2 regions of the Micromonospora sp. NPDC018662 genome follow, and region 1 is predicted to be linked to the other one. Evidence: predicted binding sites of a transcription regulator. Region 1 holds the regulator's gene; the other holds the start of a gene.

Evidence for each region. Region 1 encodes HspR, which represses chaperone genes until heat shock. Its sites were predicted from a motif close to TTGAGTNNNNNNNACTCAA; they were not measured.
Region 2: a site for HspR is predicted at 2,813-2,831, ahead of lon (endopeptidase La). Genes of this name have one in related genera too.

What each region holds. Positions count from the first base shown of each region.
Region 1 is NZ_JBISAC010000001.1:299,542-305,924, forward strand. It holds gene dnaK (molecular chaperone DnaK) at 1-257, shown strand, start outside; gene grpE (nucleotide exchange factor GrpE) at 307-1,053, shown strand; gene dnaJ (molecular chaperone DnaJ) at 1,133-2,320, shown strand; gene ACH495_RS01455 (heat shock protein transcriptional repressor HspR) at 2,345-2,785, shown strand; gene ACH495_RS01460 (hypothetical protein) at 3,060-3,266, shown strand; gene ACH495_RS01465 (hypothetical protein) at 3,414-3,842, opposite strand; gene ACH495_RS01470 (cation:proton antiporter) at 4,013-5,224, opposite strand; gene ACH495_RS01475 (cation:proton antiporter regulatory subunit) at 5,230-5,730, opposite strand; gene ACH495_RS01480 (winged helix-turn-helix domain-containing protein) at 5,799-6,029, opposite strand; gene ACH495_RS01485 (hypothetical protein) at 6,282-6,383, shown strand, end outside.
Region 2 is NZ_JBISAC010000003.1:814,384-820,766, reverse strand. It holds gene ACH495_RS13285 (hypothetical protein) at 1-236, opposite strand, end outside; gene lon (endopeptidase La) at 454-2,790, opposite strand; gene ACH495_RS13275 (Lsr2 family protein) at 3,012-3,359, shown strand; gene ACH495_RS13270 (hypothetical protein) at 3,748-5,061, opposite strand; gene ACH495_RS13265 (hypothetical protein) at 5,309-6,172, opposite strand; gene ACH495_RS13260 (DICT sensory domain-containing protein) at 6,308-6,383, shown strand, end outside.

The DNA.
Region 1 (6,383 bases):
ACGAGGCGCTCGGCGAGCTGCGCAGCGCCCTCGGCGGGCAGGACATCGACAAGATCAAGACCGCGCACGAGAAGCTGGCGCAGGTCTCCCAGCAGGCCGGCTCGCTGCTCTACGCGCAGCAGCAGGAGGGTGAGCCGGGTGCTCCCGGCGCCGGTGCGGCCGGGCCGGGTGCCGGCGCGGGTGCGGCCGGCGGCCCGCAGGCCGGCGGCGCCGACGACGTGGTCGACGCGGAGATCGTGGACGAGGACAAGAAGTGACAGTCGGTCCCCGGGCACGATCCGCACCGCACAGGGATGAGGTAACCGCATGACGGACACGCCACGAGCGGCCGACCCGGGTTCCACCGGGTCGGCGCCGGGTGGCTCCGCGGGCACCGGCAAGGACGCCGGCGACGAGCCGCGGGTCGTCATCCGCGACAAGCGCAAGCTCGGCAAGGTGACCGAGGAGCCGGCGAACGACCCGTCGGCCGCCGATGCCGCCGCCGACGCGCCCGCCGAAGGGCTGGTCGAGGAGGCCGAGGTCGTGGTCGACGGGATCGGCGGCGAGGCCGAGGTCTCCGGGCCCCCCGTGGTCGACGCGCCGGCCGAGCCGAGCGACGAGACCGGCAAGGCGCCGCTCGGCGCCGAGCTGGAGTCGCTCCGCTCCGACCTGGAGGAGCGCACCCGCGACCTCCAACGGGTGTCGGCCGAGTACGCCAACTACCGCAAGCGGGTCGACCGCGATCGCAACCTGGTCCAGGAGCAGGCGACCGGCGGAGTGCTCACCGCGCTGCTGCCGATCCTCGACGACCTGGACCGGGCCCGCGAGCACGGCGACCTGGTGGGCCCGTTCGGCAGCGTGGCCGACCAGCTCACCGCCGCGCTGGGCAAGTTCGGCCTGACCGCGTTCGGCGAGCAGGGCGACCCGTTCGACCCGACCCGGCACGAGGCGGTGGCGCACCAGACCTCCGCCGACGTGACCGAGCCGACCTGCGTGCAGGTCATGCGCCGGGGCTACCAGCTCGGCGAGCGCCTGCTGCGGCCGGCCCTGGTCGCGGTCGCGGACCCGGAGTAGTGCCGACCCGTGACGTCCCGCCCGCCCCCACCGGGCGGGCGGGACGACCGGGGTTCGACCCGTGGAAGGGGGTGGACCGGTGAGTTCCAAGGACTGGATCGAGAAGGACTACTACGCCGCGTTGGGCGTGGACAAGTCCGCCTCCTCGGACGAGATCAAGAAGTCGTACCGAAAACTGGCCCGGGAGTCGCATCCGGACCACAACCCCGGTGACGCCGGGGCCGAGGAGCGGTTCAAGACCGTCTCCGAGGCGTACGCGGTGCTCGGCGACGAGAAGAAGCGTCGCGAGTACGACGAGATGCGGTCGCTGTTCGGCTCGGGCGCGTTCCGGCGCGGCGCCCGCGGCGCGGGCCAGCCCGGTGGCGCGCCGTTCGACGTCTCCGACCTGTTCGGCGGCGGCGCCGGTGGGGGTGGCGACGCCCGGTTCGGCGGCGGCGGTTTCACCGACCTGTTCAGCACCATCTTCTCCGGTGGCGGTGCCGGCGGCGGGGGCCGTCCGCGCGGTCCGGCCCGGGGCCGGGACGTCGAGGCCGAGGTGGCGCTGGACTTCTCCGACGCGGTCCGCGGTGTCACGCTGCCGCTGTCCCTGCGCGCCCCCGGGGTCTGCGACACCTGCCACGGCAACGGCGCGAAGCCGGGCACCACGCCGGTGGCCTGCCCGGTCTGCCACGGCGCCGGCGTGACCACCCGCAACCAGGGGTCGTTCAGCTTCTCCGAGCCGTGCCGCAACTGCCAGGGCGTGGGCACGATCGTGGAGGAGAAGTGCCCGGAGTGCCACGGCACCGGCGGGGTCACCAAGACCCGCACGCTGAACGTGCGCTTCCCGGCCGGAGTGGCTGACGGGCAGCGGATCCGACTGGCCGGCCGCGGTGAACCCGGCGAGCGGGGCGGCCCGGCGGGCGACCTGTTCGTGCACGTGAAGGTCCGCCCGGACGAGCTGTTCGGGCGCACCGGGGACGACCTGACCTTGAACGTCCCGATCACGTACGCCGAGGCGGTGCTCGGCACCGACCTGCGGGTGCCGACCCTGGACGGCACGGTGACGTTGCGGGTGCCACCGGGTACGCCCGCCGGGCGGGTGCTGCGGGCCCGTGGCAAGGGCGTCGTCCGCAATGACGGCCGCGCCGGTGACCTGCTGGTCACGCTCGACGTGGTGGTCCCGGCGAAGGTGTCGGACGAGGCGCGGGCGGCGCTGGAGACCTTCGCGGCGCAGACTCCGCCCGCCGCGCGGGAACATCTCGACGCGCGGGTACGTCGATTCAGTTGACGGCGGCAGCGGAGGTGAGCGGGCATGTCGGAGGAGTACGTCGGCTCGGGTGACCCGGCCTACGAAGCCAAGATCCTGATGATCTCGGTGGCCGCGCGGATGGCGGGCATGCACCCCCAGACTCTGCGCCAGTACGACCGGCTGGGCCTGGTGCAGGCCGGCCGGGCAGCCGGCGGCGGTCGCCGGTACAGCGTCCGGGACGTGGTGCTGCTCCGCGAGGTGCAACGGCTCAGCCAGGACGACGGGATCAACCTGGCCGGGGTCAAGCGGATCATCGGGCTGGAGCGGCTCCTGGAGGAGGCGCAGCAGCGGGTGGCCCGGCTGGAGGCGGAGCTCGACGCCGCGTACCGGCGGATCGCCGAGCTGGAGTCGCTCGGTGGGTTCCCGCGCGGCGACCTGGTGCCCACCAACCGCACCTCCACGGCGCTCGTGGTCTGGCGTCCCCGCCGTACCCCCGACCGCTGACGCCCACCGCGCGCGCTCGTCCGAAGGCCGGCAACGACCCCACTGTGCTCGGGGCCGTTGCCGGCCTCCCGTCGTCTCCCCCGTTGCCCCCATGGCTGCAGAGCAAGTGGGTGGAACGCCATGGGTGTCTCCGGGCCGCGGAGAGACCCATGGTGTTCCACCGGTGCCGGCCGGCCGGAGGTTGCGGAAGTGGGAGTGCGGCGGAGTGGATTCCACTAGGCTTCCGATCAGGGATAAAAGCCCTGAAACGGAATCCGGGCTGGCGGGGGGAGCCATGGCGGAACCGGCGAAGAAAGTGGCGGAACGCGCGGAGGAACGCCTGGAGAAGGTGGCCGAGAACGTCAAGGAGCGATTCGACCGGGTGACCGAGGGCCGCTTCAGCGACAAGGTCAAGGAAGGGCGCTTCGCCGACCAGACCGACCACGGTGTGGACCGCGCCAGGGACGACGAACGGCGCAAGAAGCAGGGTGGATCGACCTGACCGATCCGTCGACGTGCGGGCCGGGACCCACGGGGGGTCCCGGCCCGTTCGCCGGAGTCGGAGTCGGAGTCGGAGTCGGAGAGATCTTGGAAGGAAAGTGCCCCTCCAGGGGCCGCTGCCTTCCAAGATCTCAACTGGCGGGCGGAGTCAGAGACGGCGGTTCTCGCGGACCAGGCCGCCCTCGCACCAGTCGCGGTAGACGAAGAGATCCGGGCGGGCCAGCAACACCCGGCTGTTGTGCGCCCAGTTGCGCATCAGGTCGTCGCCGGCCCGTTCGGCCTGCTCGACCAGCTTGCGGAAGCGGCGTTTCGGGTGCGCGCGGAAGTTCGTCCGGATGCCGTCGGCGGCGTAGATGTAGAGGCAGTGCAGGGTGAACCGGCGGGCCGGACAGGATCGGTCCATGGCCAGGTCGAACAGCGTCTGCACCAGGTGGTCACCGGCGACCAGCAGGTCCCAGTCCGGCGGCATGGAGGTCAGCGGCACCGAGTCCGGCTGGTACGCCCAGGCCCGCAGCTCGGCGGGCGAGGGATCGACCGGGTTGGCGAAGCCGTGGAACGTCTCTTCCTGCACGCTCACCGGCCGACCTTCCGCTGACGCTGGCGGGGGCACCGGCCACCCGCGGACCCTGGCTGCTGGGGCGACACGGTAACGCGGTTCGGCGGAGCAGTGGTAGACCTTCCCGGAATCAATTTGACAACCCTTGGCCGGGCCGGACCGGCTGAGCAGCCGATCAGGCCCGGCCGAGGTCAGTCGCCCACCGGCACGGTGGCCGCGGGCCGGGCGGCGGCGGCGCGACGTCGTAGCCACTGCTTGAACCAGGGCGTGTCCGTCAACCGGGCGAGCAGCGGACCGGTCACCACAGTGATCAGCACGTACGCGGTGGCGAGCGCGGCCAGCTTCGGCTCCACCGGGTAGACGGCGGCCACGGCCAGCCCGGCGATGACGATGGAGAACTCGCCCCGCGGGGTGAGCGCCAGCCCGGCCCGCCAGCGCCCGGGCTCGGCGATCCCGGCCCGGCGGGCCGCCAGGTAGCCGGTGGCCACCTTCGTCGCCATGGTCACCACGGCCAGCAGCAGCGCGGGCAGCAGCACCGGTGGCATGTCCAGCGGGTTGGTGACCAGCCCGAAGAACACGAAGAAGACCGCGGCGAAGAGGTCCCGCAGCGGCGAGAGCAGCTCGGTGGCGTGGTGCGCGACCGGCCCGGACAACGCGATGCCGACCAGGAACGCGCCGACCGCTGCGGAGACCTGGAGCTTCGCCGCGAGGCCGGCGACCAGCAGGGTCAGACCGAGCACGCCGAGCAGCAGCGCCTCCGGATCCTTGGCGGAGAGCGCGGTGGAGATCAGGTGCCCGTACCGGATCGCCACGGCCAGCACGACGACCACGGTGAGCACCGCGACGGCGAGCGCGATGCCGCCCTTCATCAGGCCGACGCCGGCGAGCAGCGCGGTGACCAGCGGCAGGTAGAGCGCCATCGCCAGGTCCTCGATCACGAGGACGGAGAGGATCACCGGCGTCTCCCGGTTACCGACCCGGCCCAGGTCGCCGAGCACCTTGGCGATCACGCCGGAGGACGACACCCAGGTGACGCCGGCCAGCACCACGGCGGCGACCCAGCCCCAGCCGAGCAGCAACGCGAAGGCGAAACCGGGCAGCGCGTTGAACACCGCGTCGATCAGGCCGGCCGGCGCCGCCGAGCGGAGGTTGCCCACCAGCTCGTTCGCGCTGTATTCCAGGCCGAGCATGACCAGCAGCAGGATCACGCCGATCTCCGCGCCGACCGCGAAGAACTCCTCGCTGGCGTTGAGCGGCAGCAGGCCGCCGTGCCCGAAGGCGAGACCGGCGAGCAGGTAGAGCGGGATGGGCGAGACGCCGACGCGACGGCTCAGGCGACCGAGCAGGCCGAGCAGCAGCAGCAGCGCACCGACCTCGATGAGCAGGATGGTGGTTTCGTGCATACGCGTCAGCCGTCCGGATCGGTCTCGGCGAGGATGGATGTGACGCCGTCGAGCCCCTGTCGGGTGCCGACCACGACGACCACGTCGCCGGATTCGAACCGGAAGGTGGGGTCGGGCGAGACGTTCACCTCGCCCTGACGCAGCACAGCCACGATGGACGCGCTGGTCCGGGTGCGGGCCTTGGTGTCGCCGAGCCGCCGGCCGACGTACTTCGAGCCGGCCGGGATCACGATCTGCTCGGTCAGCAGCCCGGCGGCCTGCTCGCGCAGCCCGGAGAGCTGACCCAGCATCAGCGACGCGCCGAGGATGTCGGCCAGCGCCTCCGCCTCGTCGTCGGTCAGCGGTATGTCGTGCTGGCAGGAGTCGGGATCGTCCGGGTCGTAGAGGACCAGGTCGCGGCGGCCATTGCGATGGGAGACCACGCCGAGCCGGCGGCCGGATTCCGTCATGAGGTCATGACGTACGCCGATTCCCGGTAAGGCGGTCTGTTCGACACGTACTCGCACGCCGGTGAGGCTACCTCTGCCGGGCACATGCTGCTCCCGAGGCCGCGCCAACCCCGATGTTCGTGGACTCAGGAGCCGTTGTCGCGGGAGGTGACATAGGTGCCCTTGCCCTGGTGCCCCTCGACCAGCCCTTCGGCCTGGAGGATCAGCAGCGCCGAGCGGACCGGCTCCGCGGAGACCTGATAGTGGGCGATCAGCTCGCGCAGCGAGGGCAGCTTGTCGCCCGGGGCGTACTCGCCCGAGGCGATCTTGTCCCTGATGTCCTGCGCGATTCTCTGGCGGTCCGAAACTCGGGGCATGGCGGCGACTCCTGGTAGGCCCCAAGATCTTCCCACGAGTGCCACCCGCCGGCCAACACTTTGCGTGGTAACCATACTCACCCGTTGTCATGCAATGCTTTGCATTGTATGTTGTCGGTGCGGACGCCATCGGCGAAATGCCTGGTAGGCAACCGGCCTCCCGGTTGGCGGTTCGTGGTCGGCACGGCTGGTCGCGCGGCCAGCCGTGCCGGCTCCCGCTCGTCTCCGTAACCCCGAAGGAAGGGAAACACGATGACCGGGCGATATGTGATCCATCTGCCGGTGCGGGCGGCCGACCTGGTCCGGGCCAAGATGCTCGGCCGCACGGCCGGCCGGTCGTTGGGCTTCCTCGCC
Region 2 (6,383 bases), on a different contig from region 1:
CCCGCCGCCACGTGCCGGATCTGCCGCGCGGCGGGCGAGATCGTCGGCGCCGCCGCCTGGGCACGGATCACCCGGGCGGCGGCCGGCGCGGCCGGCAGGGTGACGGCGGGGCCCCGGCCGTGCGATCCGCCCGGGTCGGCGGAGGCCGGCGCGGCCAGCGCGACGACGGCGGCGAGGACCACGCCGCCGAGCAGCGCGGCCCTGCGGACCAGAATCTGGGAGGCCGTGGTGGACATGGGGTGCCCCTTTCCGAAGACGTTTCCGAATCCGGTTCCACTTTTTGGCCGGAATCAGATAACCGCAGCTTAGGGCCGGTATCCGGGAGCAGCCAGGCCGGTTTGTCGACAGTTTCAAAAAATGCACGACGACAATGTTCCGGCCGAATTCGTCTCGCATTTCGGACCACGAACCCCCGCCGCCCGACCGGGGCGACGGGGGTTCGACGGGACCGGGTCAGGCCGCGGCGAGCGGCTGACCGCCGAGGCTGTCCGCGTCCACCTCGGCCGGACGCAGCGCCAGGGCGAGCACGTCCGCCACGTCGGCCAGGGTGTGCACGGTCAGCGCCTCGCGCACCTCGGCCGGCAGGTCGTCCAGGTCCGGCTCGTTGCGCTTCGGGATGATCACCTCGGTCAGGCCGGCCCGGTGCGCGGCGAGCAGCTTCTGCTTCACGCCGCCGATGGGCAGCACCCGACCGGAGAGCGTCACCTCGCCGGTCATCCCGAACTCGGGCCGGACCGGCCGGCCGGTGACCAGGGACGCCAGCGCGGTCACCATGGTGATGCCGGCGCTGGGGCCGTCCTTCGGCACCGCGCCCGCCGGCACGTGCAGGTGGATCCGCCGTCCGGCGAGGGCGTTCGGGTCCAGTCCGTACCGCCGTCCGTTGGCGCGCAGGTACGACCAGGCGATGTGCGCCGACTCCTTCATGACGTCGCCGAGCTGTCCGGTGAGGGTCAGCCCCGGCTCGCCCTCCATGCCGGTGGCCTCGATGAAGAGCACGTCGCCGCCGGCGCCGGTGACGGCCAGGCCGGTCGCCACGCCGGGCACCGCCGTGCGCTCGGCCGATTCCGGGGTGAACTTCGGCCGGCCCAGGTAGCGGGCCAGGTTGCCGGTGTCGACGCGGACCGGCGCCGGATCGGTGGCCAACCCGACCGCCACCTTGCGCAGGATCTTCGCCAGCGCGCGTTCGAGCTGCCGCACGCCGGCCTCCCGGGTGTACTCCCCGGCGATCAGCGCCAGCGCCTCGTCGGCGACCGTCACCTCGTCCGCGGTCAGCCCGGCCCGCTCCCGCTGCCGGGGCAGCAGGTGGTCCCGGGCGATGGCCACCTTCTCGTCCTCGGTGTAGCCGTCCAGCGTGACCAGCTCCATCCGGTCCAGCAGCGGGCCGGGCACGCTCTCCACCACGTTGGCGGTGGCGAGGAACAGCACGTCGGACAGGTCGAGGTCGACCTCGAGGTAGTGGTCGCGGAAGGTGTGGTTCTGCGCCGGGTCGAGCACCTCCAGCAGGGCCGCCGCCGGGTCGCCGGAGTAGCCGACGGCCAGCTTGTCGACCTCGTCGAGCAGCACGACCGGGTTCATCGAGCCGGCCTCGCGCAGCGCCCGCACGATGCGGCCGGGCAACGCGCCGACGTAGGTACGCCGGTGACCCCGGATCTCGGCCTCGTCCCGCACCCCGCCGAGCGAGACGCGGACGAAGGTGCGGCCGAGCGCCCGGGCGACCGACTCGCCCAGGCTGGTCTTGCCGACGCCGGGCGGGCCGGCCAGGGCGAGCACCGCGCCGGAGCCGCGTCCGCCGACCACGCCGAGGTTGCGCTCCGCGCGGCGGTTGCGCACCGCGAGGTATTCCAGGATGCGGTCCTTCACGTCGGCCAGGCCGGCGTGGTCCGCGTCGAGCACCGCCCGGGCCGCGGCCAGGTCGGTGTTGTCCTCGGTACGCGTGGCCCACGGCATCTCGAGGACCGTGTCCAGCCAGGTACGGATCCAGCCCGCCTCGGGTGAGGCGTCGCTGGCCCGTTCCAGCTTGCCGACCTCGCGCAGGGCCGCCTCGCGCACCTTGTCCGGCAGGTCCGCGGACTCGACCCGGGCCCGGTAGTCGGCGGAGCCGTCCGGCTCGTCCTCGCCGAGTTCCTTGCGGATCGCGGCGAGCTGCTGCCGGAGCAGGAACTCGCGCTGGGACTTCTCCAGCCCCTCGCGGACGTCGGTGGTGATCTGCTCGGTGACCTCCTGCTCGGCCAGGTGCTCCTTCACCCAGCCGACCAGCAGCTCCAGCCGGGCGGTGACGTCCGGCGCGGCGAGCAGCTCGGTCTTCTGCGCCAGGCTGAGCCAGGGCGCGTAGCCGGCCGAGTCGGCCAGCTCGGAGAGGTCGGTCATCCGCTCCATGGCGTCGATGACCTGCCAGGCCCCGCGCTGCTGGAGCACCGAGGTCATCAGCGCCCGGTACTCGCGGGCCAGCTCGCGCGCCCGGCCGGCCGGAGCGGGTTCGTCGAGGGTGGTCGCCTCGACCCAGAGGGCCGCGCCGGGACCGGGCACGCCGGAGCCGATGCGGGCGCGGGCGATTCCGCGCACCACGGCCGCCGGCTCGCCGCTGGGCAGCCGGCCCACCTTCTCGATGGTGGCGACCACGCCGACGGAGCCGTACTCGCCGTCGATGCGGGGCACCGCCAGGAGCGTCTTGTCGCCGGTGGCGCGGGCCGCGTCGACAGCGGCCTGGGTGGTCGGGTCGAGGGTCACCGGGACGACCATCCCGGGCAGCAGGACGGCGTCGGTCAGGGGAAGTACCGGAAGAGTTGCCATCGAACACCTGCCATCACGTTGGTTGAGCGTGTCTGACTCAAGTAACAAATCGTGCCCCTTGTTCCGGCCTGTGACCCACGCCACGTCCGCGCTCCCGGACCTATTGCCGCCCCACCGTTTACGCGACCCGCCGAATGGAAAGTGTCGGGTATTGTTGCGGAATTACCGCCAGGTAGGCCAAACTCTTAGCCACACCCCGCCCGACACAGGGAGTAATGGCTATGGCAAGGAAAGTAATCACCGTTCTGACGGACGACCTCGACGGCGGAAAGGCCGATCGGACCGTCGAGTTCAGCCTGGACGGCGTGGCATACACGATCGACGTCTCCGACGAGAACGCGGGTGTCCTGCGTAAAGCGCTGGACCCGTACATCAACGCTGGCCGGCGCATCGGCCGCGGGCCCGTCGACGCCGGCCGCGCGGCCCGCCGCACCACCCGTCCCAGCACCTCGGGAATGGACCGCGAGCAGAACCGCGCCATCCGCGAATGGGCCGCCAAGAACGGCTACGAGATTTCCGAGCGCGGGCGCATCCCGGTCTCGGTGGTGGAGGCGTACAAGAGCCGCTGAGCCCTCCGGTTCACCGTCGGGCGCCACGGGGTCACGCTGAGAATCAGCGGGACCCCGACCGACTTTTGTGCGGTCGACAATTTTCATCCGGCGGGATGCCCACGGCACCAACTTTCCCGGCGAGCCCGCCCCGGACCGCCCGCCGGGGCCGCCTCTCCCGCTGATATCGGCGACGACCCGACCGTCGGACGGCTCGCCCCGCCGCACGCCGTCGCCGTGACCGGGGAGCGCCGCCACGCGCCACCCCCCGCCGAACACGCACCGTCCCGCGACCGGGCACGTCACGCCGCCGCGCGACGTCACCGACCACTCGACTCGACGTCCCCACGAGAAACGGCCGGAGCCGCCCGGGGGTACCCGGGCGACTCCGGCCGTCGGCGTGCGGTCCTCAGTTGACCTGGATCCGCACCACGTCGATCGCGGGGGTCTGGTTCGCCCGCTCCATCATCGGGATCCGGTGCGAGCCGTCACCGGCCCAGACCGAGCACTGGGCCAGGCCCGAGTCCGGCAGGCCGGGGATCTGGATCAGCACGTCGTCCGGCTGGTTGCCGCCCTTGCCGTCCTCGGTGGCGACGAAGAAGGCCGGCACGTCCTGCGGGTTCGGGGGCTGCCGGGTGCTGCCGAGCATCCGGCACGCGGTGTGGAAGTGGCCACGGACCAGGCCCTGGCCGTTGAGCAGCGAGCTCTCCACGTAGTAGCCACCCTGCCCGGCGGCGAGGAAGCGGTCCCGCACCAGGTTCTTCGTGGTGACCCGCAGCGTGAACGGCTGGTTGCGCTGCACCTGGTTGGGGAACTGCGTGATCAGCAGCGACGGGTTGTTCGCCGCGGCGCCGACCTCGCCGAACGCGGTGCTCACGCAACGGTTGCCGTTCTGGAAGCCGTCGTGCGCCTGGAGCCGGCTGTCCGCGCAGTCCTTGGCCAGCACGTTCAGGCCGTTGTTGCCACCGTTGTTCTGGCCGCCGCCGTTGTTGTTGTTCCCACCGTTCTGGCCACCGTTCTGGCCGCCGGTGTTCCCGCCGTTCTGGCCACCGTTGTTGTTGCCGCCGTTCTGGCCACCGTTGTTCGCGCCGCCGTTGTTGCCACCGTTCTGCGCGTTGTCGGCCAGCGCGCACGGGGCGAGCTTGTCCAGGCCCTGCGGACGCTGGCCGCCCCGCCCGATGGCGGTGGCGATCCGGTTCAGCGTCGCGGTCCGCTTGTCGGCGAGCGGCCGGAGGATGGCGTTGTTGATGAAGTCGCCGCCGTTGCGGCCGTCCGCCGCCAGCCGCCGGTTCGCCTCGGCGATCTGGCTGTCCAGCAGGGCCAGGTTGCGGTCCACCTCAGCACGCGCCCGGGCGGGCACCTGCGGCAGCTTGCTCTTGACGTCCGGGCAGGTCACGGTCGGGGTGCCGGCGCCGGCGCCGCCCGCCTTGGTCTGCTGGCACTCGGCCGCCGACATCTGGCCGTCACCCCAGTGGTTACGGACCCAACGGCCGTTCTGCCAGGTCCGGGTGGTGCTGCCCTGGCCGCCCGGGGCGGTCGCGCCCGCGCTCGGGGCCACGCAGGACGCCGAGGCGGCGCGGGTGGTCGTCCGCCGGTCCTGGGCGGACGAGATCTGGGTGACGGCGACGATACCGCCGAAGACCGCGAGCGTGCCGACCACGGCCAGCATCCGCTTGCTCCGCGCGTTACCGGATGACCGGCGCGCCCGTGTGGACCTGCGCATCGAATTGCTCTCCTTCTCGATCCGGTAGTTGACTGGTGATCCCGGCGGAATTCTTCGGGGTGAGATCACTGCGACGTCGGGGTCGCGCGTCAATGGCCGACGGTGCCCTTTCCGCACCGTCTCCGCGCCGTCCGGGCGCGGCGGCAGATCTGCGTCCATTCGCGCTTAGGTACGGAGCGCCGACGGCGAAGGTTCAACCGGAGATCAGAAAAAAATCGGCGGGCCAGCCGACGGCCGGGGCAGCCGTTCAGTCGACGCAGAGGTGGTCGAAGGCGAAGCCGCCGTCGAAGGACGCGCGCCGGGCGGCGAGGCGCCGCACCCGCTCGCGCAGTTCCGTCCGGTCCACCAGGGACGCCTCGTCGGCGGCCAGGTCACGCAGCCGCTCCCCCAGCGCCGTCGCGGCCAGGTCCTCGGCGAGCCGGCCCGGGTCCACCCCGCAGGAGAAGCCGCGGGACGTCAGCACCACCCGCTCCACCCGGCAGCGACCGGCTCGCACCTCGACCCAGCTCCAGCCCTCGGCCGGGCCACCGGTCCACCGCACGTGCAGGCCGCGCACGATCGGGTCGGCCAGCCGACCCGCCACGTACGCCTCGACCGCGTCGGCGCGGGCCAGGGCGCCGAGGTCGTTGACCGGGCCGCGCCGGCCGTCCGGCAGCCGGCCCACGATGTCGCGGAAGCCGACCGTCTCCCCGCCGTCCGGCCCGGTGCCGGCCGCGTAGGCGCGGGCGTCGAGCACGTACTCGACGAACCGGCGGACCTGCTCACCGCCGAGCGTCGGCGACTCGACGCGCAGCAGCGGCAGGCCCACGGCGTCGCAGACCGCGTCGGTCAGCCGTTCGTTGCGGCGGGCGGGCGAACCGTCCGGCGCGGGCGCGGTGAAGCACACCGCGAACCGCGGCCGGCCGGTGTCGGCGGCGCACACCACCAGGTCGAGAGCGGCCCGGCCGGCGGTGCTCCACTGGCTGCCGGTGACGCCGGGCGGACGGCCCTGGACCAGGTCACCGAGCCGCCGGTCGGCGTAGGCGAGGTGGCCGGCGCGGGCCAGCCGCGCCGGCGTGGCGGGCGGGACCGGCCGCAGCCAGGAGGCGGCCACGCTGCCGATGCTCGTCATCTCGCACAATCCGTCCGTCGCTCGGTCGACGTCCGAGTGTATGGCGTCGATCATGGCGGTCGCCTCGGCGGTGCGGCGGAATCCGGGCACCCGTCGGGCGGTGCGCCGTCGGGTCCGGCCCTCTAGGCTCGTCGGGTGCACAGCGGACGGACCCCGGAGCGATTCACCAAACGCAGTCTCGTCGCCGTTTCCCACGCCATCGAACGCGCCG